DNA from 3 places in the Serratia sp. PL7 genome. Region 1 is predicted to be linked to each of the others. Evidence: riboswitches for the same ligand, from Rfam matches in the RefSeq annotation. Region 1 holds a riboswitch; each other region holds the start of a gene.
What was found. A riboswitch is a leader RNA that binds a small molecule or an ion and turns the genes downstream of it on or off. The one in region 1 is predicted to bind magnesium.

Region 1 (9,713 bases):
GGCCTTGGTTTGGGCATCGTGCGCATATGCACGTACGCTTGCGTTGCCCGGCGGGTAGCCTGGAGTGTCTGGATCAGGATGCGCCGCCGGTGGGTGATGGCTGTGGTGCCGAGTTGGCCAGCTGGTTCAAACCGCATCAGCCGAATGCCAATCCGGTCAAGAAAGAGCCACCACCGCTGCCGCCAACCTGTCAGGCGCTGCTGGATAGCCACTTCGCCAATCGCTGATAGCCTGATGAAAACGCCTCGAATGGGGCGTTTATTTTTTGAGTTTTAAGGCGTAGTGTGTGCGGCAAACAAAGTGGCTCCACTTTTGCAGGCAGACGACTTATGGATGGGCTGGTATTAGGTCCCGAATTGCTCGGGATTCTGTTTTTGGTAGCAATGTTCGCCGGGTTTATTGATTCGATCGCCGGTGGTGGTGGGCTGTTGACCGTACCGGCTCTGCTGGCCGTTGGCGTCCCGCCAACCCAGGCGCTGGCGACCAATAAATTGCAGTCGGTTGGGGGATCGTTTTCCGCCAGCCTGTACTTTGTTCGCCGTCGCGCTGTCGATCTTAATACCCAGAAGCTGACCATCCTCCTGACGCTGGTGGGATCAGTGATCGGCGCGCTCCTGGTGCAGCACATGCGTGCCGATATATTGCGGCAGATGCTGCCGCTGTTGGTGATTGGTATCGGCGTCTATTTCTTGCTGACGCCACGGCTGGGGGAAAACGATCGCCAGCGTCGGCTGGGGGCGTTACCCTTTGGCCTGGTAGCTGGGGGCTGCGTAGGGTTCTACGACGGTTTCTTCGGGCCAGGAGCCGGTTCGTTCTATGCCTTGGCCTATGTGACGCTGTGCGGTTTTAACCTGGCCAAGGCGACCGCCCATGCCAAGGTGTTGAACTTCACCTCCAATCTGGGCAGCCTGGTGCTGTTTATTATCGGCGGCCAAGTGATCTGGAGTATTGGTCTGGTGATGCTGGTAGGGCAGGTGTTCGGAGCCCGTCTTGGGGCGCACATGGTGCTGACCAAGGGCCAGAAGCTGATCCGGCCGATGATCGTGATAGTGTCTCTGATCATGAGCTGCAAATTGCTGTACGACAATCACGGGGCGGAAATCCAGCAGTGGTTGGCGTTGCATTTTTAACATTTCAAAGGGGCGGCAAGCCGAGAGATATCGGCTATAATGGCCTCCTTAATTTTGTGGTTATTTGAGTTTTTTATGCCAAACACACACCAGTATCCGCAACTGATTGAAATCTTTAATCAGTGTTTTAGCGATGAGTTCAATACCCGCCTGGTCAAAGGCGACGATGAGCCTATCTATCTGCCTGCCGATGATGAGCTGCCTTATAATCGCATCGTCTTTGCACACGGCTACTATGCCAGCGGCATGCATGAAATCTCCCATTGGTGCATCGCCGGAGCAGAACGCCGCAAGCTGGTGGACTTCGGTTACTGGTATTGCCCGGATGGGCGCGATGCCCAGACGCAGAGTGAATTCGAGGCGGTTGAGATTAATCCGCAGGCGCTGGAGTGGATGTTCTGCGTGGCGGCCGGTTTCCCGTTCAACGTCAGTTGCGACAATCTCAGTGGAGATTGCGAGCCGGATCGCATCGGTTTTCAGCGTAAAGTCCGTACCCGAGTGCTGGAATTGCTGGAACGGGGAATACCCACACGACCTGCGCGCTTTATTCAGGCGCTGCAATCGTTTTACAATACGCCTCCGCTGGCGGCCGAGCATTTTCCCTACCCGGAAGATCTCTGAGGCCAGAGTCTGTTTGTTAACGAGGAAATTTGATGATCGCAGAATTTGAAGCGCGCATTCTGGCGCTGATTGATGACATGGTAGAGCACGCCAGCGATGATGAACTGTTTGCCGGTGGCTACCTGCGCGGTCATCTGACTTTGGCGGTGGCGGAATCGGAAGAACATGCCGAACACAGCGCCGAGCAGCTCAAGGTGCGGGTGCAGAGCAGCCTGGACAAGGCCATCAAGGCCGGGGAGCTTTCCCCGCCGGATCAGATACTGGTGCTGGGCATGTGGGAAAACCTGTATCAGACAGCGTTGCCGACTGAGTAAAACGCCCCCTCACCCTAACCCTCTCCCACAGGGAGAGGGGACCGATTGTGCCCCAGTTTTACTCCAGTAATCTGCCCGCAACGTCACATCAATGAGCAAGAGAATTTAACGAACTACAGGTTAAACTCTGTACCTAATTGCCACTCTGTACAGCCCCCTCTCCCTGTGGGATAGGAGACCGAACGAGCCACCGTTTTACTCCAGTAATCTGCCCGCAGCGTCACATCAATTAGCAAGAGAATTTAACGAGCTACAGGTTAAACTCTGTACCTAATTGCCACTCTGTACTGCTCCCTCTCCCTGTGGGAGAGGGTTGGGGTGAGGGGAGCCATTATACCTCGCGTCCCTTCAGTAGCTTCCTGACCCACATGCGGTTTGGGTTTAACGCTGCCAACATCTCGCTATCCCCCGGTAAGGGTTCGCCAAACAGCTGAGCCGCTAAAATCTCCGCGGCCAACGGCGCCGAGCACAGGCCGCGTGAGCCCAAGGCTCCGATCATAAACAACCCCGGATACATTGGCGCATCGGCAATTGCTTCACCGCGCTGGCGCTGCTGCTGTAAATCGCCATACAGCGCCAGAGTGGCTTGATAGTCCGGCACGGCACCGACCATCGGCATATGGTCTCGCGTAGCGCTGCGTACGCCACAGCGTGCCTGCTGACCACTGATATCCACCTCTTGCGTCCAGTTCTGTGCTGGCAGACAGCGCAGCAGGCGTTCGCGGTTCTCTTCTTGCTCTGCCTGGCTATATTCAGTGTTTGATTCACCGCGCTGGTAGCTGGCACCAATGCAGTGCTGCTGATTGCCAGGATTCACCGGCGTCAGATAACCGTCGTAACACAGTACCTGCTTTAACTCACTTAAGATTGGCGTAGTGGGAATATGTGAAACCTGGCCGCGCACCGCATATGCAGGTAGTGCGGCGCTAGGTGACAGAGTGGTGAGTTGGTGCCCGTTAGCCAGGATCACCGTCGCATGTTGGTGAGTTTCACCCTCAGCAAAATGCAACTGCCAACCCTCATCATTGCGGTTCAGATCGGAAAGCGTATGCAGATAGTGGCAAACCAATCCCTGCCGTTCGGCCAGGGCAATCGCGGCACGCGTCAGGTCAGCAGGGCACAGCCATCCCCCGAGCGAATAGTGAATGCCACCAAACCCCGTATCGATCCCACACAGGGCGCTAAGCGTAGCGCGATCGGCCTGTTGTGCCAGAGTATGCGGCCAGGCAACGGCCAGGATCTTGGCGATCTTCCCCGCGCTTTTCTCGTCATAGGCCAATTGGCTGACGCCACACCACTGGTGATCGAACTCAACCTGCTGTTGCAGCAGGGCGTCATACTGGCGGCGGGCAAAGGGGAAGGCGGCGGAGAAGAAGTTTTCCAACGCATCGCCCCGGCCATTCAGCAATGGGTACAGCGCCCCCTGGCGATTGCCGGATGCTCCCTCTGCGGGCTGTGCATCGGCGCAATACAAGGTAACCCTGGCCCCACGGCGCAATAAGGCCAATGCGGTGAGCGCACTGGCTACGCCGCCGCCAATAATGGCGACATCGTCGGTATTCTCCGCTGCCGGGCGCAGGAACCACGGGCTTGGATTGACGCTTGCCGGGGTGTCAGCAGGGAGCTGGCCGGTGAGCATCTCGCGTTTCTGGCCAAAGCCTTTGCATTTGCTGACCTCAAACCCGGCCTGCTGCAATCCACGGCGGACAAACCCTGCGGCAGTGAAGGTGGCAAAGCTGCCGCCTGGGCGGGCAAAACGCGCCATGGTGGCAAACAGCGGTTCGCTCCACATATCGGGGTTTTTGGACGGCGCAAAACCATCCAGGAACCAGGCGTCAATTTGATCGTTCATGCTGGCGTCAAAGTGTGGCAACAGGGTATTGACGTCACCGAACCATAAATCGAGCGTGATCTGCCCTTCGGCAAGCAGCAGGCGGTGGCACCCTGGCAGCGGCAAAGGCCACTGGGCGCGAAGTTCATCGGCAAAGGGGGCCAGTTCTGGCCATTGGGCATGGGCTGCCGCCAGATCGTCCAACTGCAACGGGTATTTCTCAAAGCTGATAAAATGCAGGCGCCGCAAACTTGCTGCGGGTGTCTCCTGCCGAAAATAGGCAAAGGCCTGCCACAGGGTGAGAAAATTCAGGCCGGTACCGAAGCCGGTTTCTGCCACAAAAAACAGTGAGCGTGGGTGATCGCTGAAGCGTTGTGGCAACCGGTTGCCCCCCAGAAAGACGTAGCGGGTTTCCTCTAGCCCATCCTGGTTGGAAAAATAGACGTCATCAAACTGTTTCGAAACAGGTGTACCTTGTTCATTCCAGCTTAACGCTGCGGTTTGGATGGGGGCATTGCTCACGGTAGGTTGCTCGTAATTCAAGGGATAAAGCGATTTTAACGGGGGTAGCCCCGAGGTGCAAACTGGGTAAAGATAATGCAAAATTATTCTGATCGGACTTGTTCGGCGTACATCTGTACGCTAAAGTGCGATGCAAAATCCCGAATGTAAATTGTGGAAGAGGTACTTGAATGAAACGTGCAGTGATTACTGGCCTGGGAATCGTCTCCAGCATTGGTAACAACCAGCAGGAGGTCCTGGCAAGTCTGCAGGAAGGCCGCTCTGGGATCACCTTCTCTCAGGAGCTGAAAGATTCCGGCATGCGTAGTCACGTATGGGGTGATGTTAAACTCGACACTACCGGTCTGATTGACCGTAAAGTGATGCGCTTTATGAGCGACGCGTCGGTTTACGCCTATCTCTCCATGGAACAAGCGATTCAAGATTCCGGCCTGGCAGCCGATCAGGTTTCCAACGATCGCACCGGTCTGGTGGTCGGTTCCGGTGGTGGTTCTCCACGTAACCAGGTGGCGGGTTCTGACGGTATGCGCGCCAAAGGCCTGCGTGGCGTTGGCCCATACATGGTGACCAAGGCGATGGCATCAGGCGTTTCTGCCTGCCTGGCTACCCCATTCAAAATTCGCGGCGTGAACTACTCCATCAGCTCTGCCTGCGCAACTTCAGCACACTGTATCGGCCACGCCGTTGAGCTGATCCAACTGGGTAAACAAGACGTCGTCTTTGCTGGCGGTGGTGAAGAGCTGTGCTGGGAAATGGCCTGCGAATTCGACGCCATGGGCGCGCTGTCTACCAGCTATAACGACACGCCAGAAAAAGCTTCCCGTACCTATGATGCAGCGCGTGACGGTTTCGTTATCGCAGGCGGCGGCGGCATGGTCGTGGTTGAGGAGTTGGAGCATGCTCTGGCTCGCGGCGCACATATCTATGCGGAAATCATCGGTTACGGTGCCACTTCAGACGGTGCCGACATGGTGGCTCCATCGGGTGAAGGCGCAGTGCGTTGCATGAAGATGGCAATGCAGGGCGTAGACACCCCAATCGACTACATGAACGTACACGGCACCTCTACGCCGGTCGGCGACGTGAAAGAACTGGGCGCGATCCGTGAAGTCTTTGGCGATAACACCCCGGCTATCTCTTCAACCAAAGCCATGACCGGCCACTCACTGGGTGCGGCGGGCGTGCAGGAAGCGATTTATAGCCTGCTGATGGTCGAGCACGGCTTCATTGCGCCAAGCATTAACATCGATAACCTCGATGAGAAGGCGGCTGGCATGAACATCGTGACCGAGCCAACCAAGCGTGAGCTGACCACGGTCATGTCCAACAGCTTCGGTTTCGGCGGCACCAACGCCACGCTGGTAATGCGTAAACTGCAGAAGTAAGCGCAGAGCATCATATTATCAATCGGGCACCGTAATAGGTGCCCGATTTTTTTTGCGTTTTAAAAGCTATACCCTACATCAGTACGAATTAAGGTTTCGCAGATCAAAAAAATGACAGCAGATAACTTAAACAGCGGGTGGTTTTTCGTTTAATTTAGCCGTGGCCTGAAAGGATAATAAATTAATCCGGTTATTTTTTGGCCCGAATAATAAATAACACCTCAACAAAATACCCCTTTTCCCGATACGAATAACCAAACCAGTCATAATGCCCACGCTTTATCTAGCTTTACGATCTCGTTATGGCGAGGCTCCTATACGAACACAAGTTACCGCTCTAATGGCATCGAGAGAGGCCACCAAGGGTAAAACAAGCATTAGCCGAATCAAGGCATTGCTAAGGTAACTTCCCTCTGGGGATACGTTGTATAGTGCTAAACCCAAGACGTGGGGATCGGCTTTCGCTGTCCTGTCTTGTCGCCTCTATGAGACTCCATCTTTCAATCGGGAGTATCTAGAATGTCACATGTTGTATTGCAAGACCTTTACCAAAATGCCAACTTTGAAGACGACGCCATCGCGCGTTATATGAACAAAAAAGTCTTTGTTCTGCATCAAGATCTTTACGTTGGCGAAGCCAGGAAAATATTCGTTAATCAACTTTCCAACGACGATATTCCCGCACAAATCTTTATTGAAGATGGCACTAAACTGGTGGGTGTACTTTCTGTTAAACGCTTATTGCAGGAAGAACATAATGGCGAGCGTATCAAGGATATGATGGAAACCACCTTCTTCCATGTAAAACCCACGGACGAACGTGAACATATCGCTAAACTGGTGGACAATAATAATTTAGATATTGTGGCGGTGGTCGATAATGGCCGCTTGGTTGGCTGCTTAACGGAGCGCGAAATAGCGCAGATTATTGAGGATGAAAACACCGAGGATGCCCATATGCAAGGGGCAAGCCTGCCGTTGGATAAGCCTTACCTTGAAATGACCTCCTTCGAGCTGTGGAAAAAACGTAGCGTGTGGCTGCTGTTGCTGTTCGTCGCTGAAGCTTATACCAGTACGGTTATTCAGCATTTTGAAGAGTCATTGGAAGCGGCGATTGCCCTGGCCTTCTTTATCCCACTATTGGTGGGGACAGGTGGTAACAGCGGTACGCAAATCACCTCCACCATTGTGCGGGCCATGGCCTTGGGAGAGGTCCGCATGCGCGATGTGGGGCGCGTGCTACGCAAGGAAATGACGACCTCGGTCATGATCGCATTAACGTTGGCCTGTGCTGGCGCGTTCCGTGGTTGGATGATGGGGATCGGCTATGAGATTACGCTCATCGTGAGCTTGACCCTGGTTTGTATTACGCTGTGGGCCGCGATTGTCTCTTCCGTGATCCCAATGGCACTGAAACGCTTCGGTGTGGATCCTGCCGTAGTCTCCGCCCCGTTTATCACCACGCTGATAGACGGCACCGGCTTGATCATCTACTTCAAAATAGCCCAGTGGACCTTGGGGCTAAATTAATACGTAAACCGGCGAAAGCCGGTTTTTTGCTATGATTAGCGGGATTTTTAAGATGTGTAGTTGACTGAAATCAAAGCATTTCCAGTTTACAGGATCGTTCCGAGGTGGCTTTGTCAGCGGGTGTAAATTCCGTTCCTGCGGCGGTTTTCTGCCGATATACTCAGCGCAGTTTCTTCATCTGGAATTTTTGCATGTCGGCTTTGGCGTCCATCTCAATATCTATGCATCGGTTGCGCTTCGCCAAGAAGCGGGCCGCAGCATGGCTATTGGCCGTCTGCTGGCTACTGCTCAACAGCCAACTGGCGATTGCCAGCCATCACTGTGACCTGCAACTCACCACCGTTGCGCCAGCCGCGCAGCATACGATGCATATGCAGGCCGCCGATCCGCTAGCAAATGAGATGATGCAGGCCGAAGGGCCGCTGTGTGAAAAGCACTGCGTTCCAGATTCGGCACAGCAAGACCACGGTAATCTTGCCCTGGCGGCAGTAATACCTGCCAGCAGCGAGCTGTTGGTTGCCGCTCCTCAGCCCCAGGCACAGTTCTTACGCCTCGATTGGCAAACCCCTCCGATAGCAGGCCCACCGGCAGAGATCGTCTTCTGCCGCTTCCGTGAATAGCCAAACCAACCGCTTTGCCGTCCAGCACGGCGACCTGAGTTGTTTTTGTCTATTTTATGGAGCTATCGTTATGCGTAATCTGATCACTGCCGTTTTCATCTCTCTGATGTTCTCTTCATTTGTCTCCGCCGCGGAGATGCAACATCACCAACATGCCAGCCAAGACGCCGCCGTCTATCACTCTAAAGGGACCGTTAAGGCCTGGGGTGAGCAGAAAGTGTCGCTCGCCCATCCTGCCATCCCTGCCTTGAATTGGCCGCCGATGACCATGAATTTCCTTCAGCCTCAGCCGCCGTTGCCTGCCTTGGCTGCCGGGACTGCGGTGGAGTTCAGCTTCCGTCAGGTTGGCGGCGGCTATCAGCTGACCGCCATCAGCGCCAGCCAAGACTAACGGGGGCACCATGTCCAGACTACTTTCTCACCCATTACGGGTGGGCTGGCTGCTGCTCGCCTGTTGGACGGCGAGTGCACAGGCAACCGGCCTGACGTTGGAGCAATCGTTGGCGGCGGCTGAGCGCTATTCCGCCGAGCTTTCGGCCAATCAACATCAGGTGAACGCGCTGCAAAACATGGCGGATTCGGCGATGGAATTGCCCGATCCCAAGCTGAAATTCGGCATTGAAAACGTGCCGGTACAAGGCGGTAACGCCCGGCGTTTGACTCGTGAGGGGATGACCATGGAGCGGGTTGGCATCATGCAGGATTATGTCAGCAGCACCAAACGCCAACGTAAGGCGGATACCCTACGGGCCGAGGCCAATAAAACCGAAGCCAGCAGTGCGACGATCCGCGCCCGCTTGCAGCAGCAGACGGCACAAGCCTGGTTGGAGTTGGCGTTGAGCCAGCAGACGCTGAAGGATGCTACGGCCTTGCTCAAGGAGAGTGAGCGTCAGATCGCCGCGCAACATGCCGGAGTAGCCAGTGGCAGTTCGCCCGCCGCTAACGTTATCGATGCTCGTTTGACGCTGTTGGCGATGCAGGATCGGCTTAGTGAGGCGCAGCGTGATGTCACCATCGCCCAGGCGCGATTGACCCAGTTGACCGGGCAGCAGGTGGAGGGGATCGGTGGCCCGTTGCCACGCTTCGAGCGCCTGCCCGCCGAGAGCAACCTGTTACGGCAGGCGATTAAACAGCATCCAGAGGTGGTGCAGGCCAGCCGTGAGGCCGATGTGGCCAAGGCGCGATCGGCGCAGTCTGAGGTGGCCGCCATTCCGGATGTGGGCATAGAGGTGTCGTATGGCAAACGGGCCGATGGCTATGAGGATATGGCAGGTGTGATGTTTACCGTCGATCTGCCCCTGTTCCGCTCCCAACGTCAGGATAAGGACTATGCCGCTGACGTTTCCCGTTCGATGGAGGCCAACGACCAACTGACGTTATTGATCCGCGATCATCAGGCCCAGCTAGATACCCTGCTGGCGCAGTATCAGGCCGCGCAGGCGCAATGGCAGCGTCAGCAACAGCAGGCGATCCCGCTGCAGCAACAGCGTGTGGCACTGCAACTGGCGCAATACCGCAGTGGCAAAAGCGATCTCTCCTCGGTGTTGGAGGCGCGCCGAGCCTTGCTCGACAGCCGCCTTAGCGCCGGTAAGGCCGCGCGTGAATTGGCTCAGCTGTGGGCCGCCATCCGTTATCTCACCGTGCAGGAGGCAAAGTCATGAAAATGCGTTTTAGCCTGACGCTGTTAGCCGCCCTATTGGGCGGTGCTATGGGCGGTTACTGGTTTGCCGGGGAAAAAACCGCGGCGCAACCCGCTAGCG
Region 2 (9,713 bases), on a different contig from region 1:
GCCGGTGTTCAGCGCCAGCTGGGTTTTAAACGCTACCCGCCGCAGATCGCTGATCTGCTGCCCCAGGTCGAAAGCGCTGGTCTTGATGGCCTGTGCACGTTTTACCGCATCGTCCAGCTGCTTCTTGCTGCTGTTCAGCGCATTACGCTGCTGGGCGACAGCCGGGGTTTCCGGCAGCGCGCCGGCCACCGGGGCCGGCCCCAGCACGTCCAGCTGTGCCTGCAGTTTTTCCTGCAGCGGCTGCAGATCGGCAGACAATTTATCCATGCTGGCGACCAGATCGTCGGTCGCCAGCCGCAGCTTGCTGAGCTGGGTGTCGGTGGTAGCCTTTGAAACCAGCTGCTTCATGCTGTCCAACTGCTTTTGCGCGGCTTTCAGCTGCGTAGCGGGATCGGGCGCGCTTTCGGCGGTGGGATCATCCTGGGGGGCGGCGACGGCGCCGAGCGGCGTCAGCTGCAAACCCAACAGCAATAACAACAACAGCAGGAACGAACGGGGCTTTAACATAAATTCAGTGCTCAGCATCATTATCTGATAGACAGACGAAAAGGCGGCGGATGAACCGTCGCTTAACCATAAACGCTAATTATAATAGCTGCTTAATGTCGGCCGAAATACAGTAATTATTCCCATTGTGTGCCACGCGCCCGTGCTCGCCTTAGCCTGCTGATTATTCAGGCGCTTTTACACTGGCGATACGGCATAAAGCGCTCTATACTCCAGCCACCGATTAACCTGCAACCAATAAAAGGAGACTTACTATGCTGACGTGTGAATTGGTTTTTCACTCACACTTCTTTGGTAATCGTCGCCGCTCAAGCATTACCGGTATCGTGCTGCGATAACCCAGCTTGAGCGAAGCTTACTAAAATCCAGGATCTTCCCTCCGGCTTACCGGGTTGTCGTCAGCGATGTTTGACGATAGGCATTGTCATGCCTGTAACTCTTGAGTAAGCAATGAGCACATTACTGTCTGCACAATCTGTCGGTTACGACAACGCGTTCGGCGTCCTGCTGAGCGAGATTTCCTTCAGCCTGAAAAAAGGCGACCGCATCGGTTTAATCGGCGATAACGGCTGCGGCAAAAGCACCCTGCTGCAAATTCTCAGCGGTGACCTACCTGCGCACACCGGTTCAGTGACATTGTCACACCAATGTCTGATGGCGCGCATCGAGCAGCACCTGCCGCCGGAGCTGCACGCCAGCACCCTGCTGGATGCGGTGCTGGCGCGGCTGCCTGCGGGCCAACACCTCAGTGAACGCTGGCGCTGTGAAGCGTTACTGGCCGAGCTGGGGTTTGAACCGGCGAGCTGGACGTTGACCGCCGGCACCCTCAGCGGCGGCCAGCATACGCGGCTGCTGTTGGCGCGCGCGTTGATCCGCCAACCCGATCTGCTGTTGCTCGACGAACCCAGCAACCACCTGGACCTGCCCACGCTGCTGTGGCTGGAACAGTTCTTGCGCAGCTGGGCCGGCAGCTTCGTGCTGGTGTCGCACGATCGCTACCTGCTCGATCAGGTGACTAACTGCACCTGGATCCTGCGCGACAAAACGCTGCAGTTCTTCCGTTTGCCCTGCTCTGCGGCGCGCACCGCGCTGGCGGAACAGGACGCCGCGGACGAACAGCGGCGCTACGCCGAGCAGAAAGAGATAGACCGGGTGGAAAAAAGCGCCAAACGCCTGGCGACCTGGGGCAAGGTCTACGACAACGAAGATCTGGCGCGCAAGGCCAAGCAAATGGAGAAGCGCGTCGATCGGTTGAAGGAAGAACAGACCACCCTGACCGCCGGCAGCCCGTGGCGGTTGCGGCTGCAGGGAGAAGCGCTGGATGCCGATCGCCTGCTGGCGCTGCCGCACTGGGCGGTGCGCCCGGCGCCGGATGCGCCGGTGCTGTTCAGCCTCGAACATCTGCGCGTGAAAAGCGGCGATCGCATCGCCATCGTCGGGCGCAACGGCTGCGGTAAATCGTCGCTGCTGCGCCTGTTGTGGCGTGAGTATCAGCAACAAACGGAGCGCCCGGCGCTGTTCCATCCGCGCGTGCGCATCGGCTATTACGATCAGAGCCTGCAACAGCTGCGCGATGAAGACACGTTGAGCGACGCGTTGGCGCAGTTTGCACCGCTGACCGAGGAACAGCGGAAACTGGCGCTGATCGGCGCCGGTTTTCCTTACCTGCGCCACCATCAGCAGATCCGTTCGCTGAGCGGTGGTGAGCGTTCGCGGCTGCTGTTCGTCGGTCTGACGCTGGCCAACCATTCGCTGCTGCTGCTGGACGAGCCCACCAACCACCTGGACATGGCGGGCAAAGAGGAGCTGGCGGAAACGCTGCGCCAGTTCCCCGGCGCCGTCATGCTGGTTACCCACGACAGGATGCTGATCGAACAGAGCTGCAACCGCTTTTGGCTGATCGACCAGCAAAAACTGGAGGAGTGGCACGATCTGGCGCCGGTGTATCAGCGCCTGGCGGGCGAAGCGCCGGCACTGCCGACGGCGGACAGGGCTAATGCTGATGGCCCGACGCCGGACGATCGATTGGAAGGCGAAGAAGCGCTGTTGACCGCCCTGTTTGCCCTCGAAAGCAAATTGGAGGCCGACCAGGCGCGCAAGCCGAAGCACCAGAAACCGGAGCTTCAGGCGCGCTGGCGCCGCGAGATTGCCGACATCACCGCCCGGTTGCATCTGGGCTAACCTTGACAGGCCGCCATCCGGCGGCCTGTTTTTTGATGGAGTGCGACATGGCATTTTCCCTTGAGCAAGCCTCACTCGCGCAGCGGCCACTGCTGGCGGCCATGCTGTCCGATTGCCTTCGCGAGTTGGGCGCCGATGGAGATTACCCCTATCTGCCGCTCTACTGGCGCGAGGTCGGCCGCTACCCTTATTTGATGTTGAGCGATCGGCAAACCGCCGGTTTCGCGTTGGTCAGGCGTCTGGATAGCGCCACCGTCGAAATGGCGGAGTTCTACATCAAACCCGAATGGCGACGCAACGGGCTGGGACAACGGGCCGCTCATTCCTTGTTCGCGCAGCATCCCGGCGGTTGGTCGCTGTCGGTCAGCCAGGATAATCCGCGCGGGCTGGCGTTTTGGCGCTCGGTAATACCGGCCGGGACCATGACTCAACCACTTTCGGCCCCCGATGCCATGATGCAGCTGCGCTTTTCATCCCCGCCGCCCTGAGCGACACATTACTTTCATCCTTTTATGGCAGAGTAAATCGATTCGTTCTTTGCTATCGAGCCTGCCATGACTTCACTTTCCCCACGGGACATCGAGGCGCGCTACCGCTTCGCGCGTGAGATCGCCCGCGCCGCCGCCGATCTCGCTTTCAGTTTTTATCAACGGCGGCAAAGCCTGGCGGTCGACTTTAAACAGGGGCTGCAGGACGTGGTCAGCGAAGCCGACCGCCGCGTCGAAGCGCTGATCCGCCGCATGATCAATCGCCGGTTTCCCCAGGATGGCTTTCTCGGCGAAGAGAGCGGCAGCAGCGGCGAGCACGCCGCCTGCGTTTGGGTCGTCGATCCTATCGATGGCACCGCCTGCTTCCTGAACGGATTGCATACCTGGTGTATCGCGATAGGCGTGGTGATCGACGGCGAGCCGACGATCGGTGTGGTCTACGATCCCAACCACCGCGAGATGTTCCGCGCCTGCCGCGGCGGCGGCGCCTTCCTCAACGGGGAACCGATAGGCGTGCATGCCGGGCGCAGCGTTGCGGATGGCGTGATGGGCGTCGGGATATCACCACGCGCCTCGGCGGCGGAATTCAGCGGCTTTCTCTGTCGCCTGCTGCAGGCGGGAGGAATGTTTGTGCGCAGCGGCTCCGGCGCGTTGATGACCGCCCAGGTGGCCGCCGGACGGCTGCTGGGCTATTACGAACCGCACATGAATGCCTGGGACAGTCTGCCTGGACTGGTGCTGACGCGCGAAGCCGGCGGCGTGGCGAATGACTTTATGCACAACAACGGGCTGCGGCGCGGCAACCCGCTGCTGCTGGCCAACGCGGTGCTCTATCCGCAGTTGGCCGAGCTGATTCAAATGCCGGGCTTGATCGGCTCGACGTGCCCTATCGCGCGCGTGATGGCCGGATAAAGCGCGCGCAGCCGCCGCTCGACCCGATCGACCGCATCGTGCGCGGCGGCGATGGTTACCGCCGGCGACACGCGGCAGTGGAAGTTGACGATGATGCCGCCGTCGGTCTTGCGCGCACGGATGTTGTGTACGTCTTGCACATTCTCCCCCTGCTCCAGCGCCGATTGCAGGATACGGCGAATAGCGGCCAGCTCCACCGCATCGACATCCTCGCTGGTCAGCCAGTGCGGCGTCTGCGGCTCCAGGTGCGTCTCTATTTCAGTGTCTTCGCCGATCGCCTGGCGCAGGATCCCTTCTATTTCCGTGGCGATGTCATGCGCCTGCGCCACGCTGACGTGGGCCGGCACCGCCAAATCCATGCCGATCGCCATACGCGTCGGCAACTGCTGCAAGGTCACATTCTGCACCTGCGCGCCGTGGTTGGCGGCAATCGCCCGAATGCGCGTCGCCATGTCTTCGTCGCTGCGGGTCTGCGGCACCGCGATGACGGTGAATTCCGCCCTGGCGTACTGCTCCCGCAGCCGTTCGATGATTTCTCGCTTCAACGTATCGATGCGCTCCAGCGGCAAGGTGCGGCACACCGCCACCGTGATCTCGACAAACATTACGGCGCCGGCGTTGCGAATGCGCACGCTGTCGCAGGCCAGCACCGCCGGAAAGCTGTCCAGCGTGGCGCGAATCGCTTCGGTGGCTCCGGCGGGCGCAGTATCCATCAACGAGTCGAAGGAGCGTTTACCGAGCTTGATTGCGGCGACAAAGATAAAACCGGCGACGATCAGCGCGGCGATGGCGTCCGCACGGCCAAAGCCTAGCAGCACAAACACCATGCCCAGCAGCACCACGCCGGATGAAAGCATGTCGGAGAAGAAATGCAGCGCATCCGCCTCCAGCGCCGCGCTGTCGGTGGCTTTGGCGACGCGGTTGAGCGCCCGCACGCGGAAGAAATCGACGCAGATGGAGATCAGCAACACCGCGATCACCACCGGCGCCGCGACGATCTCATGCGGTTGCCCGAGCAGGCTGCTGCCCGCCTCATAGACAATCCAACCGGCGGCGCCCAGCAACAACAGCACTTCGAACAGCGCCGCCAGGTTTTCCACTTTGCCGTGGCCGAAGTGGTGATCGTCATCGGCGGGTTTATCGCTGATGCGCACCGCCAGCCAGGTGATGCTGGTGGCGATAAAATCGGTGAAAGAGTGGATCCCTTCGGATATCAGGCCAATACTGCCGGTAAAAATGCCGGCGACGAATTTGCCCGTGGCCAGCACCCCGCTGGCAATCATCGAGTTTCTGGCCACGGCCTGTTTTTCATTCTGCATGATGCTGCTCACATTCAGACGGTGATTTATTTTTTTACTTTAGCGGATAATTGCCAGACAAAGGCGATCAGCAGCATACTGCCAGAGAATGTCAGCATGAGGCTAGTAAGAAAATTGGATTTTCCGGTGGAATAAAAATAAATCTCATTAACGCCCACCGAGATCATTAAAATGGCGTAGAGCAATCCCAAAATAAGAATCGTCATTATTATCAACTCCCGTATCAGGCCGCGCGTTCAGCGCGCCACTAAATCCTCCCCATAATAAATAGCGGTTACGGGGAGGATGCATCTAGGCGGATCTTTAGCGTTCATCAATCATCCCATTTGGTGCTCATATAGGCCGCCAACAGGCCCAGCGAGCTGATCATTGCCAGGAATCCCATAAAAATAGTCATGTTTCCCATTATTTTGTCCTCAGGTTAAATGTTATCGATAAAAGCCCCTTGCGTTAAATATCGGGGTTGGTCGGTATCCATGGTTTTTTAACGTCCTCCTCTTTTTGGCAACATTCCCGCGCTTTCAAGCGCGGGACCCGTTTAAATTCCCAGGACGTGCTGGGCGATTTTGAAATAAATAATCAGGCCGGTGCCGTCGATAAAGGTGGCGATAAACGGCGCCGACACCACCGCTGGATCGATACCGAGCCGTTTCAGCAGCATCGGGATGATCGACGAAACAATGGCGCTCCATACGGTGATCGCCACCAGCGACAGGCTGACCACCAGCGTCACCTCCATGCCGACGCCCATGATCCAGGCGCGCACCCAGGCCGCCAGACCGATGGTGACGGCGATCAGCAGCGAGGTCGTGACCTCTTTGCGGATCACCGCGCCCAGATTGCGCAGGCTGACCTCGCCCAGCGCCATAGCACGCACCAGCGTCGAGGTGATCTGGGTGCCGCTGTTGCCGCCGGTGCCGATCAGCAACGGGATGAAGAACGCCAGCGCAATCGCCGCTTCGAGCTGATCTTCAAACGCTTTCAGCACGTTGCCGGTGTAAGCTTCGGCCACGAACAACATCAGCAGCCACACCGAGCGTTTGCGCCACAGCGCCCACGGGCTGGTCTCCAGATAAGGCTTGTCCAGCGGCAGGCTCGCGCCCTGACGCTGCGCGTCTTCGGTGTTTTCATCTTCGACCAGCCGAGCGATCTCGCGCTCGCCCAGCACGCCGACCAGCGTGTTGTTCGCCACGACCGGCACCACGTCCAAACCGCCTTTGCCGAGCAGATGCGCCACGTCGTTGCGATCGTCGTCGGGTGAAACCTGGAAATAGCTGTAATCCATCATTACGCCGACCGCTTTATCCTCATCGTCGCACTGCAGCAGTTTTTTCACCGACAGCGTGCCGCGCAAATGATAGTCGTCCGCGGTAATAAAGACCCGGGTGGGAATTTCGTCCGTTTTTAGCTGCGAAAGTAAATATTCCCGGGCATGCGTGACCGTCATCGTCGCGGGAACGGTAATAAAATCGGCGTTCATATAACCGGCAACTGAAGTTTCATCGAGAGTTTCAGTCGCGCGCAGCGCCGGAGAAGAAGAGTATTGATGTGACTTGATCATTTTGTCAGTCCCTATTTCTGTTGTGAACTTCAACAGCGAATCGCATAGGGGCGTAACCACAGAGGGAGTGCAGACTGCCTATCTCCGCGTCCAGGTTTTAGCACTATACAACGTATCCGAATTGTTGCTCGGAAGTTACTTTGGGCTGAACCTTAATCCGATAAAGCCTGTCTTAACCTTGGGCATCTCTCGATGTCGTCAGATCAGTAACCTGTGTTTGTATAGGAGCCTCGCCAAACGAGATACTGCATATAAACTACCGGCGCAGTATAGGCGTTGTTTTATCCGGCGGGAAGAAAAGATTGCCCGTCGTTTATGGAGTATTTAGGATAATTTTATTAAATGTGAATCTATAAAAACGGCTGATATAAATCAGCCGTTTTTTTATTTCTCAGTGCGCGAGAATGTAGACGTTTTTATCGTATAGTGCGCCCTGACGGGTAAAGTCGATCCCCTTCACGTAAGGTTTGACCAGCGTGGCGTTGGCTTCGTAGTACACCGGCGCGACCGGCGTATCGACGGCCAGCACCGCCTCGGCCTGCTGGAAATACTGCTGCACCTGCTGCGGTGTCGGCGCCGCCGTCGCCTGATGCAGAATGCGATCGTACTCCGGATTGCGGTATTTGGGGCTGTTTTCGCTGCTGTCGGAACGGAACACGTTCAGGAAAGTAGACGGATCGTTGTAATCCGCCAGCCATCGAGTAAAGGCCACGCCGTACTGCCCGCGGTTGATATTATCCAGCGTCACTTTACGCTCCTGGCTTTGCAAGGTGGCCTCTACCCCGAGGTTCTTTTTCCACATGGCGGCGGCGGCGATGACGATCTTCTTGATGGTGGCGTCGTTACTGTACAGCACGGTAAAGCGCAGCGGATGCTCGGCGTTGAAACCGGCCTGCGCCAGCAGTTGCTTCGCCTGGGCGTGCCGTTGTTCCGGCGTCCAGCCGGCCGCGGCACCGGGCTGCAGGCGATAGCCGCCCGCCCCCGTTGGGGTAAAGGTCCAGGCCGGCTGCTGGCCATATCCCAGCACCTTGCCGGCGATGATCTCTTTATCCAGCGCCAGATTCAGCGCCTGACGCACCCGCACGTCGTTGAACGGCGCCTGGCGGTTGTTGAAGGCGAAATAGCTGGTGGAGAGCAGCGGATAGGTCACCAGCTGTTGCTCACCGAGCGTTTTTTTCAGCTGCTGATACAGCTCCGGCGGCGTGGTATACCCCAATTCCACCTCGCCGGCGCGAAAACGCGCCACTTCCGGGAATCCCTGTATCGGCAAGAACGTCACCTTGTTGAGCACGGTGTTGGCGTTATCCCAATACTGCGGATTGCGTTCCACCACCACCTTTTCGTTCACCACCCACTGGCTGAGGCGGAACGCGCCGTTGCCGACAAAATGCGCCGGTTGAGTCCAGTTTTTGCCGTACTGCTCCACCACCTTGCGGTTAACCGGCAAGACCGGAAAATGCACCAGTTGTTTGAGCAGATAGGAGTTGGGCTCCGACAGCGTCACCTGCAGGGTGTGCGCATCTAGCGCCTTGACGCCCAGCTCGCTCGGCGGCTTGCTGCCGGCGTTGATCGCCGCCGCGTTCAGCACGTAGGCCGAAGCCAGATAGCTGCCGTACGGCGACGCGGTTTTCGGATCGGTGAGGCGCTGCCAACTGTAGACGAAATCGTCGGCGGTGACCGGATCGCCGTTCGACCACGTGGCCTGCGGCCGCAGATGGAAAGTCCAGACGTTGCCCTGGTGCTCCCACTTCTGTGCCAGCGCCGGGATCACTTCGCCGTCTTTTCCGACGCGCAGCAAGCCTTCGAACAGATCGTTGAAGATGTAGAACTCCACATTGCTCTCGGCCAGGTTTGGATCCAGCGTCGCCGGTTCATACCCGTTGGCGCGCACCAGTTCTTGCGCCGCCGCCAGTTTAGCGCCCGCCGGCACCTCGGCCGCCTGTGCGACCGTCGCGTTAAAAGCCAGGATGATTAAACCAGCCAATTTCTTGCTATTGAATGAATATTTCACGTCGATATCCCTGATGAGTGTTTTATCGCGTTCAATATGCAATGAGGCAGTGGAATAAATTAAATCATTAATCGCTATGAGTCATAACCAAAAGCGGTGTTGAATTTCTTTCATTATCAAAGGAGTACTGGTGACGGAACGATAAAGAACACGAGGATAAACGCGGAGACCGGCATTGCCGCCGGGAACGCCGTGAATCGGCGGTGACATAAATTCAGGCAATCAATATAGATTATTCCAGCCGAAGCTTAACGTATCCTTAGGGCAATTCATTTTGTGAGCGATCGTCAAAAATAATTTAATACGAATCGTTTTCACTATCATTATTGATGTTCTTGGCTAAAATCGGCCTGCTTGCGCTTGCCAGGCGATATTCGTTTTCTTCATTCGAACGCTAAAAAGGATAACTGCATGAAGCTGCGTATTTCATCTCTCGGCCCCGTCGCCCTGCTCGCCTCCTCGATGATGCTGGCCTTTGGCGCTCAGGCGGCCTCCGCCGACCAGGGCATCGTTATTTACAACGCCCAGCATGAAAATCTGGTGAAATCCTGGGTCGACGGGTTTACCAAAGACACCGGCATCAAAGTCACGCTGCGCAACGGCGGCGACAGCGAGCTGGGCAATCAGCTGGTGCAGGAAGGCAGCGCCTCGCCTGCCGACGTGTTCCTGACGGAAAACTCCCCGGCGATGGTGTTGGTGGATAATGCCAAGCTGTTCGCCCCGCTGGACGCCAC
Region 3 (9,713 bases), on a different contig from region 1:
AATCGCGCTGGTGGGGACGCTCCATAAGGACCTCCATCTGTCTTACAGCACCTTCAGCCAGATCCTGCGCAAGGAACTGACGCTGCTGGGCAGTTGGATGAACTATTCGGCCCCGTGGCCAGGGGAAGAATGGCAACAGGCCATGAAGCTGTTCCAATCGGCGGATCTGGCTCTGGAGCCGTTGATTGCCAGCATCGATCGCCCGCAGCAATACGCCGCCAGCGTTGCAGCCCTGGCCGGTAAGCCGATGCAGGGGAAAATCATGCTCAAGCTTGGCGAAGGGTGATATTTAGCCAATGGCTGCACGGGTGCAGCCATTATTTTGCCTCAAATCCCATCTCCTTGATCTTTATGCTCCCCTTTCATATCCCTTTCGCATAAAATAAAAGCAAAACATTTCGATAGGTCAGGATGATGAACTCTTTTGAAAGACGAAATAAAATTGTCGACCTGGTTCAGCAGAACGGCAGCATCTTGGTTAGCGATCTTTCGAATTCCTTCGGAATTTCTGAGGTTACCATCCGCGCTGACCTGCGCCTGCTGGAAGAAAAAGGCCTGCTGATCCGCTTCCACGGCGGTGCAGCCAGGCCGGGCAGCCAGTTGGAGCAGGAGGCCGAGGTGCCGAAAACCACCGGTGAGGTCATCCTGGAGGAACGCTACCAGCTGGCTAAAGACCCGAAAAAGCGCATTGCCTTAAAGGCAGCAGCGATGGTCAACCCCGGCGATACGGTGATCCTCGACAGCGGCAGCACCACCATGCTGATCGCCGAAGAGCTGGTGAAGATGGGCAATATCACGGTGATCACCAATAACCTGCCCGCCGCCTTTGCGCTTTCCGACAATAAAGACATCACGCTGGTGCTGTGTGGCGGCACGCTGCGCCACAAAACGCGCTCCATGCACGGCTCCATCGCGGAGCTCTCCCTACAGGGCATTGCCGGTGACGTGATGTTCGTCGGGGCCGACGGGTTGGATGCCACCAACGGCATCACCACCTTTAATGAAGGCTACTCGATCAGCGGCGTGATGGCTCAGGCAGCCAAGCGCGTGGTCGCGGTGGTCGATTCCACCAAGTTCGGCCGCAGGGGTTTCAACCTGGTGCTGTCGATGAGCCAGATTGACATGATCATTACCGATACCGGCATCAGCAGTGCCGATCGCCAAGCGCTCGATCGGGCAAAACCCGAACTGGTTATCGTGTAAAATCAACCGGGCAGAGGATCAAGCCTCTGCCTATTACAGCCATCGACGCAATCTTTGCGACAACCCCCAGTCAGGCGTTAAACTCTTACCCTTCTCGAATCACACAACTCATGGAAAACCCAGATGACGAAACATTACGATTATCTAGCAATTGGCGGCGGTAGCGGCGGTATCGCATCGATCAACCGGGCAGCCATGTATGGCCAGAAATGCGCACTGATTGAAGCCAAAGAACTTGGCGGCACCTGCGTTAACGTGGGTTGTGTCCCGAAAAAAGTCATGTGGCATGCGGCGCAAATCGCCGAGGCCATCCACCAGTACGGCCCGGATTACGGCTTCGATACCACCGTCAACGCCTTTGACTGGAAACGCCTGATCGCCAACCGCACTGCCTACATCGATCGTATTCATACTTCCTACGACAACGTGCTGGGCAAAAACAAGGTCGACGTGATCAAAGGTTTTGCCCGTTTTATTGACGCGCATACCGTAGAAGTTAACGGCGAGAAAATCACCGCAGACCATATTCTGATCGCTACCGGTGGCCGCCCGAGCCATCCGTCGATCCCTGGTGCCGAATACGGCATCGACTCCGACGGCTTCTTTGAGCTGGATGCCATGCCAAAACGCGTGGCAGTGGTGGGTGCTGGCTACATCGCGGTAGAAATTGCCGGCGTAATGAACGCGCTGGGAGCGGAAACGCATCTGTTCGTGCGTAAACACGCCCCGCTGCGTACCTTCGATCCGATGATTGTAGAAACCCTGGTTGAGGTGATGAACACCGAAGGGCCAACCCTGCACACCGAATCCATTCCAAAATCCATCGTTAAAAACGCCGACGGCAGCCTGACGCTGGCGTTGGAAAACGGCAAAGAGTTCACCGTGGACAGCCTGGTCTGGGCCATCGGCCGCGAACCAGCGACCGACAATCTGAACCTGGCGGTCACCGGCGTGAAAACCAATGCCAAAGGTTACATCGAGGTCGACAAATTCCAGAACACCAACGTGAAAGGCATCTACGCAGTAGGTGACAACACCGGTGCGGTTGAGCTGACCCCGGTTGCCGTTGCCGCTGGCCGCCGCCTGTCCGAGCGCCTGTTCAACAACAAGCCGGACGAACATCTGGACTATAGCAACATCGCCACCGTGGTGTTCAGCCACCCGCCAATTGGCACCATTGGCCTGACCGAACCGCAGGCGAAAGAGCAGTTTGGCGAGGATAAGGTGAAGGTTTATAAATCCTCCTTCACCGCCATGTACAGCGCCGTGACTCAGCATCGCCAGCCGTGCCGCATGAAGCTGGTATGCGTGGGTGAAGAAGAGAAGATCGTTGGCCTGCACGGGATTGGCTTTGGCATGGATGAAATCCTGCAGGGCTTTGCCGTGGCAATCAAGATGGGCGCGACCAAGAAAGACTTCGACAACACCGTGGCGATCCACCCAACCGCCGCGGAAGAGTTCGTGACTATGCGGTAATGGTGCATTCCTAACTGTAAAACCGACTGTAAAAGGTCGGTTTTTGCTTTTATTCAGCTTATAAATGCTGATTTAGGCAAATGAATATCCCCGCCTTAGTGTTTATATCACTGCAAAATTAACGTTCATTAAGATAATTCGTTCGTTTAAATATAACTTCTTAAATATCACCTCAACGAGGTGCCGATTTTCGAGCACTATCGCTCCCTGCACGCCTATAATCACCGCGTAGTTATATGCAGTATCTCGTTTGGCGAGGCTCCTATACAAACACAGGTTACTGATCTGACGACATCGAGAGATGCCCAAGGTTAAGACAGGCTTTATCGGATTAAGGTTCAGCCCAAGGTAACTTCTGAAATTTTTCAGATACGTTGTATAGTGCTAAAACCTGGACGCGGAGATAGGCTTTCTGCACTCCCCTCTTTGGTTTACTCCCCTATGCGATGCACTGTTGAAGTTTAAACAGCAATAGGGTCAATGACTTCCAGACTCCTCGGCAATGACCGCTACCGCGCCAGCAGCACAGGCGGGCCAGCCATTGCTAACTCTTTGAACGCTGACTTTTTCACCGCCGCAGATACCCTGACGGTGAATGAAGCCAGAGACTACGTTGCACACTTACTTTTAACCACAGAGGTCGTTATCGATTACAGTTAACCGAGGATAATATTATGGGAAATATGATGTTTTTTATGGGGTTTTTGTTTTTCATCAGCTCAATGGGACTGATCGCAGCCTATCTGAGCACCAAATGGGATGACTAATGAACGAAAAAGATCCGCCTAGCATCATCCTCCCCGTAGCCTCATCAATCATTGCGGGGAGGATGAATAACCGCAATAAACTGACGGTATTTACCGCGCGTGATAATGATGATGATTTTTATTCTTGGGTTGCTGTACGCTATTTTTATGATCTCGGCAGGTATTAATGAGATTTATTTACATTCCACCGGTCAAACTGCATTTCTTTCCTGTTTATTGCTGACAGCTACCGCAAGCTTCCTGCTCGTCGCTTTTGTCTGGCAATGTTCCGTAAAAACCAAACGCTGATTTTTTTAATTCAACTATGAGCTGTGCTATGCAAAATCAAAAACAGGCCGTCGCCCGAAACTCGATGATTATCAGCGGATTGTTGGCGTTAGGTAAATTTATCGCAGGTATATTTACCGGCAGTATTGGCCTGATATCCGAAGGCATTCACTCATTTACCGATTTTATTGCCACCAGCATCACCTGGTGGGCGGTGAGAGTCAGCGATAAACCTGCTGATGATGACCATCACTTTGGTCATGGCAAAGTCGAGAATCTGGCTGCACTGTTTGAGGTACTCCTTTTGTTGGCGGCCGGGGGTTGGATCATCTTTGAAGCAGTGCGCAGCCTGATAGGTGAGGCAAACCAGATTGTGGCTGCACCGGTAGTGATTGCGGTACTGCTGGTGTCCATTGTGGTTGACTTCTTCCGTGTCCGGGCCTTAAACCGCGTGGCCAAGGCCACCAACAGCGCGGCTCTGGAGGCCGATGCTCTGCATTTCTTCTCCGATATGTTGTCTTCTGGCGTGGTGCTGTTGGGCATGGTTTTTGTGCTATTTGGTTTTGCCCGTGCGGATGCGCTGGCAGCCCTGATCGTCGCCTGCTTTATCCTGACTGCCGCCTTGAAGCTAGGGAAACGCTCCTTTGATTCCCTGATTGATACTGCACCGGCTGGCACGCGGGAAGATATCGCTACCCTGCTTAACGATTTCCCAGCGGTGTTGTCTACGGAGAATATTCGCCTGCGCAGTGGCGGAGCCACGCTGTTTATCGAGGTAAGCGTCGGGGTATGCCGGACGCTACCGCTTGAGCGGATCAAGGAGTTGAAGCAGACCGTTACCGCCAAACTTGAACAGCAATACGCCAACTCGGAAGTGAGGGTGATTGCCATCCCTCAAGCCAGAAGTGATGAAGATCTGGCAACCCGTATTCGCATGCTGGCCGCCAACCATGGGGCCGTGGTGCAGAGCCTTTCGCTACAACAATTGGCAGACCGAGTGGCCATCGGTATGGATCTGTTGGTTCCGGCCAATGCCAGCGTAGAGCAGGCGCATGATATTGCCAGCGAGGTGGAGGAGGCTCTACGCCAGACGTTGGGCGAAAATACGGAGATCGAAACCCACCTGGAGCCCCAGATGCTGGATTGGCTGGCTAGCCAGGATGTGGAACACGGCGAACTGGCGAAGATTGAACAAGCATTGACGGTTTCAGCGCAAAACAGCGGATTGGTGCAAGACATCCATGATATCCGGGCGCGAGAAACGCCACAGGGCGTGATTGTGAATTTTCACTGTCGGGCCCTTCCGGCCTTGTCGATTTCTGCGGTGCACGATGCGGTGGACCATATTGAACGGCAATTGAGAATGCAATTCCCGATGGTATCGCGGGTGGTTGGGCATGTTGAACCGCTGTGATCCCTCACAGCGGAATGATTTGCCAGAACGCAGCATGGGCTAATTCAATTAGCCCATGCTTTGCCTTTTTATAACCAAGGCCATTCATCGATCCCACCTGGCTCACAGACAAAAACCACCATTTTCTATACTCTCAACTATCCGACTCCAGACCAGACGTTGAGATGCCTTGGTGAACAGTTTTGACCTGTCATTGTTGAAATATATTCAGGAACACAGCCCGGTGTTAATCGAGGATGTCACCTCCAGGTTTGGTAAAACCACGTCGACGCTGAAGCGCTCCATGAAGGAGATCAACGAGTTCCTGGAACCAGATTACCACCTGCATATCGATGGGCAGTGGATTGTCACGGCAATCGGCTACCGGGAATATATCGCCTTTCTGGAACAGATCCCGTTTAACCGCTACATCACCACCGCCGATGAACGCATTAAAGATCTCAGCGTGGCGCTCTGCCTGCAGGACGTAGTAAACAAAAGCGAGTATTACCGCAAGTTTAACGTCAGCCCAACCACGCTCAAAAACGATAACCAGGCGCTGTCGGCATTTTTACAGGCCAATCATCTCTCCATCACCGCCATTCCCAAACAGGGTTCGCGGATGGATGGTGACGAGATCCTGCTACGCATCGCTATTTGCCTGACGATCCTGAAAACCATCGAGATCGGCGAAGATCACCTGCTGGTGCCGCACAAAGCCAACGAGCCGATTAACCGTTCCATTGCCACGCAGTTCTTAAAGGTGTGCCAACAGGAAATCAGCGCCGCCGCCGAACTGTACCAACGGCGGCTGAGCCAGCGGATCACGCTGGGCTATAACAGCAAAGAATACTTTCTGGTGTATATGAGCATTGCGCTACACCGCATGCGACGCGGGCATTTCATCACCCACAGCGATAACCTGAGCTTTATTCAATCCTCTGACTTTGGGTTGCTGGATGGCGAGCACGAAAACCGCTTTCTTGATCTGCTGATTTCATCGCTGACCTACACCTGGCGGCCATTCGATATCTATGATCCCACGCTGATTACGCTCGTTGGCCACCTTTGTGAAACCCTGACCCCGTTGCTGCGGGCAGAAATCCACAACCGTTCGCCCTTCTTCGCCGAGATCTACCAGTTCGTCTATTCGACCATCGTACAAAACAAGTTCAATCTCTATTTTGACGATAAAAAGCTGCATCAGGTGCAGACCCGGCACGCCCTGCTCTATCAGGGCGTCACCCAGGCTACCGCGCCCATCGCGCAACACTATCAAACCACCTTTTCGCCGGTGCATCTGTCCACGCTGGTGTTGATCCTGAAGAAATACGAGCTGCAAAACCGAGTCCACAGCGAGGAGAAAAAACGCGTCATTATCGTGACCAACTCTTCGGAAAGTAAGGTGGGCTATTTCAAGGAGGTGTTGAAGTCGCACTTCCATATTGAGATTGTCGGCTACGTGAATATCAATGAGTTGCACACGCTCGAACGGATCCCGTTTGATTTGCTGATCACCTTTACCAATAAAATCTCGAGCTATCTGAGGTATTATCAGTTGGATTACATCAAGGTGAATTTCTATCTCAGCCGCGATGATATCTCGCTGCTCAGCCAGCACGGGCTTTCCCGGGCGAAGAAGAAGATCCCGGCGCAGGGGTTTATTCAGGAGATTGAGGGATTGGATCGTCAACAGCTGCGTGCCTTGTTGGAACGGCAATATCCAGATTATTTCATCTGATAAGGTGGGGCGCAGTATGCAGCGCCCATCGTGCCTAAGCGTTTAGCTGGGTTTGACGCAGTCCTCGGCAGTAGACTTCTACCAACTCCAGCCCTTCATTCAGCACCAGAATATCGGCATCTTTCCCCGGGCAAAGTGACCCTTTCCGGCTCTGCGCACCCGCCAGAAACGCCGGGTTTTCGCAAGCAATACTGGCGACGGACACCAGGCCATTATCCAGACGATCGACGATATTCTTCACCGAGTCGAGAAAGTTCATCTCCAGTCGCTGCACCGCATCATAGTCGCAAGGGCAAACGTGGCGCGTATCGCCACCGTCTGAGGTAATCTCTAACTGCCCCTGTTTGATACGGAAGGTCTCTTTGCGCAGGTAATGGTGAAACTCATAGCCTTCCGGGAAATCGACATAGCCCATACAGTCACTCATCAGCACCATGCGCCGATCGCGTTTCAGGCGATAAAGCAGGTCAAATGCCTCCGGCTTGATGGTGATGCCGCTCTGTTTCGCAACTTCCACATAGGTATCCTGATAGTACATCAGCGCACCAACCACCCCGAGCTCACGGTGATGGAAGCCACGCATCCCGCTATAAGCGTGGGTGAAGTGATTTAATCCCGCCTCTATCGCTGCCGTAACCTCAGCAAAGGTGGCATCGGTATGCCCTGCCGACGCGGTGATCCCCTGCGCCCGCAGATGGCGAATCAAATCCAACGCCCCTTCCAGCTCTGGCGCTAACGTCATCAGGCGGATGTTACGGCCCGCCAGATGGTTAAAACGCTCGAATCCCTCAATGCTTGGCCGTTGCAGGCAGTCGGCTCGCTGCATACCGAGATGTTTTTCATTGATGTAGGGGCCTTCCATATGGATACCGATGGCTTCGGCTCCGTTCGCTGGCGTTGCCGTGGCAATATAGTCGGCTGCCTCCATTAACGACGTCTCAAGGAAATCATTTGGCATCGTGCCGGAGGTGGGCAGGTAAGAAGTGACACCAGCCTTGATCAAATCGTGGCTCATCCACTTCAGCGACGCCTTATTGCCCTTGTAGCCGAACGAACCCCGCCCCCAACCGTGCACATGGATATCGACAAAGCCGGGCATGATGATCCGCTCGCTATGGTCGATGCAGCTACCGGAAAAGTGGCTGACAAACCCGCTGATTTGCCCTTGCTGCACCAATAGATAACCGGCCTTGATACCGTCGGGGAACACGATCCGGTTGGATTTGATAACTCCGGAGCGCTGGTCATCCATGGCTTCTCTCCAAGACCCTGTCTGCCAGTTCATCGGCCAAGACGGCGCAAAGGCCAGTATAAGCACCGGGATCCAGCAGCTCCGCAATCTCCTGCGCCGTGAAGTTTTCGGCCATGACCGGATCCTGGCTTAGTATTTCACCGTATTCGAGGTGTTCATGGGTGCTACGCATCGCCATGGTGTAAACCAGCTCATGGGCCGGATCCTTACCCAGCTTATCCACCAGCTTCATCATGATTTTCTCGCTGTTGATCAGCCCGTGCGTCAGCATCACGTTTTCATGCATCCGCTCAGGGTTAATCACCAGCGTGCGCGTCAGCTCCTCCGCACGCAGGATAATCTCGGCCATCAGCTCAATGCTTTCCTGTAGGCTGGCATCAAAGATAAAATAAGCCGAGCTGTCCGCCTCAAACGGCCTTGGACAGACGTAGAGCACCGCCGTCATCACCGAATACAGCTTCTGGGCGTTGGCAATGATGCCCTTTGCCAGCTTGGGATTGACCTTCTGCGGCATGGTGCTGCTACCCACGGTGCCTTTGGTGAACGCCTCGGAGACTTCGCCAAACTCCTCGCTGGACGTCTGATAGACCTCTTCAGCAATTTTATGCAGGGTGGTTGCCAGCAAACACAGGTTGCTGATGTACTCGGCGCGGAACACTCTGGCATTGCGCGAAGGCACCAGCATCGAATGCATCCCGAGCTGTTCGGCGACCAGATCCTGCACCGTTCTGCCCGCTTCCCCCGTGGCGTGAAAGGCTCCCACGGCCCCGCCCATCATCACGGTGAAGACACGCTTTTCCGCCTCCTGCATGCGTTCCACCGCTGCCAGCAGCTCATAAATCCACACGGAAACCTTATAACCATAGGTGATAGGCAAGGCATGTTTGCCGTGGGTGCGCCCCGCCATCAGGGTATTTTTATGTGCCTTTGCCAGGCGAGCCAGATTGACCAACGTGTCATCGACAAACTTCATCAGATGACGGTGGAATTTCTGCACGATCAACAGATGGGCCGTCTGTTGAATGTTTTGGGTCGTCACGCCGTAGTGCACGTACTTGCCGCTTTCTGCATCGCAAGCCTTGACCAACACCTTGATCACCGGCACAAACCCGTGGCCAATCTGGCGCATCAAACGGTCGATCTCCGCCAGATCGATCCGCTCCAACTGGCAGTTGGCGGCGATATTTTCTGCCGCAGCAACAGGGATCATACCGACCTTAGCCTGCGCCATTGCCAGAGCCCCTTCCACATCGAGCCACGACTGTACTCTGGCCTCGTGGGTGAACAGGTCCTTCATGCCCTGATGATCGATGGTTTTACTTTTGGAATCATAAAGTGCGCGCATGCTGTGTTCCTCTTAACGTTGCTGGATGCCAGCAAGATTGTCGTCTACCGCGTTACGGACAAACTCGACGTGTGGCCCGAAGACGACGTGAATATGATTGCTGGAGGGAATAAAGGTCCCCAATGAACCCGCCTCTTTCAGCAACTCCATGTTCATTAGCTTTTGGTCGCCAAGGTCGATACGCAGCCGTGACACACAGTTTTCTACCCGCTTTATATTCTGCCTGCCGCCCAGTCCCTCTACGACCAGCTCTGCTACCTTGTCGTACT

Region 2: another riboswitch for magnesium. It lies ahead of N6G83_RS05355 (magnesium transporter); the one in region 1 lies ahead of N6G83_RS25910 (magnesium transporter).
Region 3: another riboswitch for magnesium. It lies ahead of mgtS (protein MgtS); the one in region 1 lies ahead of N6G83_RS25910 (magnesium transporter).

Annotation. Positions count from the first base shown of each region.
Region 1 covers NZ_CAMFLB010000006.1:359,776-369,488, reverse strand. Annotated here, with positions in the region: gene mepA (penicillin-insensitive murein endopeptidase) at 1-227, shown strand, start outside; gene N6G83_RS25935 (sulfite exporter TauE/SafE family protein) at 330-1,130, shown strand; gene N6G83_RS25930 (elongation factor P hydroxylase) at 1,206-1,751, shown strand; gene N6G83_RS25925 (YfcL family protein) at 1,784-2,065, shown strand; gene mnmC (bifunctional tRNA (5-methylaminomethyl-2-thiouridine)(34)-methyltransferase MnmD/FAD-dependent 5-carboxymethylaminomethyl-2-thiouridine(34) oxidoreductase MnmC) at 2,397-4,418, opposite strand; gene fabB (beta-ketoacyl-ACP synthase I) at 4,589-5,803, shown strand; M-box (ykoK) riboswitch at 6,093-6,263, shown strand; gene N6G83_RS25910 (magnesium transporter) at 6,323-7,333, shown strand; gene N6G83_RS25905 (hypothetical protein) at 7,525-7,953, shown strand; gene N6G83_RS25900 (copper-binding protein) at 8,024-8,344, shown strand; gene N6G83_RS25895 (TolC family protein) at 8,355-9,614, shown strand; gene N6G83_RS25890 (efflux RND transporter periplasmic adaptor subunit) at 9,611-9,713, shown strand, end outside.
Region 2 covers NZ_CAMFLB010000001.1:1,126,880-1,136,592, reverse strand. Annotated here, with positions in the region: gene N6G83_RS05390 (DUF3772 domain-containing protein) at 1-507, opposite strand, end outside; gene N6G83_RS05385 (ABC-F family ATP-binding cassette domain-containing protein) at 958-2,688, shown strand; gene N6G83_RS05380 (GNAT family N-acetyltransferase) at 2,736-3,176, shown strand; gene N6G83_RS05375 (inositol monophosphatase family protein) at 3,243-4,088, shown strand; gene N6G83_RS05370 (cation diffusion facilitator family transporter) at 4,031-5,407, opposite strand; gene N6G83_RS05365 (hypothetical protein) at 5,434-5,613, opposite strand; gene mgtS (protein MgtS) at 5,721-5,813, opposite strand; gene N6G83_RS05355 (magnesium transporter) at 5,946-6,968, opposite strand; M-box (ykoK) riboswitch at 7,044-7,217, opposite strand; gene N6G83_RS05350 (ABC transporter substrate-binding protein) at 7,360-8,979, opposite strand; gene N6G83_RS05345 (iron ABC transporter substrate-binding protein) at 9,391-9,713, shown strand, end outside.
Region 3 covers NZ_CAMFLB010000014.1:39,987-49,699, reverse strand. Annotated here, with positions in the region: gene gatD (galactitol-1-phosphate 5-dehydrogenase) at 1-286, shown strand, start outside; gene N6G83_RS35670 (DeoR/GlpR family DNA-binding transcription regulator) at 415-1,203, shown strand; gene gorA (glutathione-disulfide reductase) at 1,327-2,679, shown strand; M-box (ykoK) riboswitch at 2,918-3,089, shown strand; gene mgtS (protein MgtS) at 3,354-3,446, shown strand; gene N6G83_RS35655 (hypothetical protein) at 3,446-3,613, shown strand; gene N6G83_RS35650 (cation-efflux pump) at 3,763-5,127, shown strand; gene N6G83_RS35645 (hypothetical protein) at 5,300-6,847, shown strand; gene N6G83_RS35640 (N-acetylglucosamine-6-phosphate deacetylase) at 6,882-8,099, opposite strand; gene N6G83_RS35635 (adenylosuccinate lyase family protein) at 8,092-9,444, opposite strand; gene N6G83_RS35630 (PTS transporter subunit EIIC) at 9,457-9,713, opposite strand, start outside.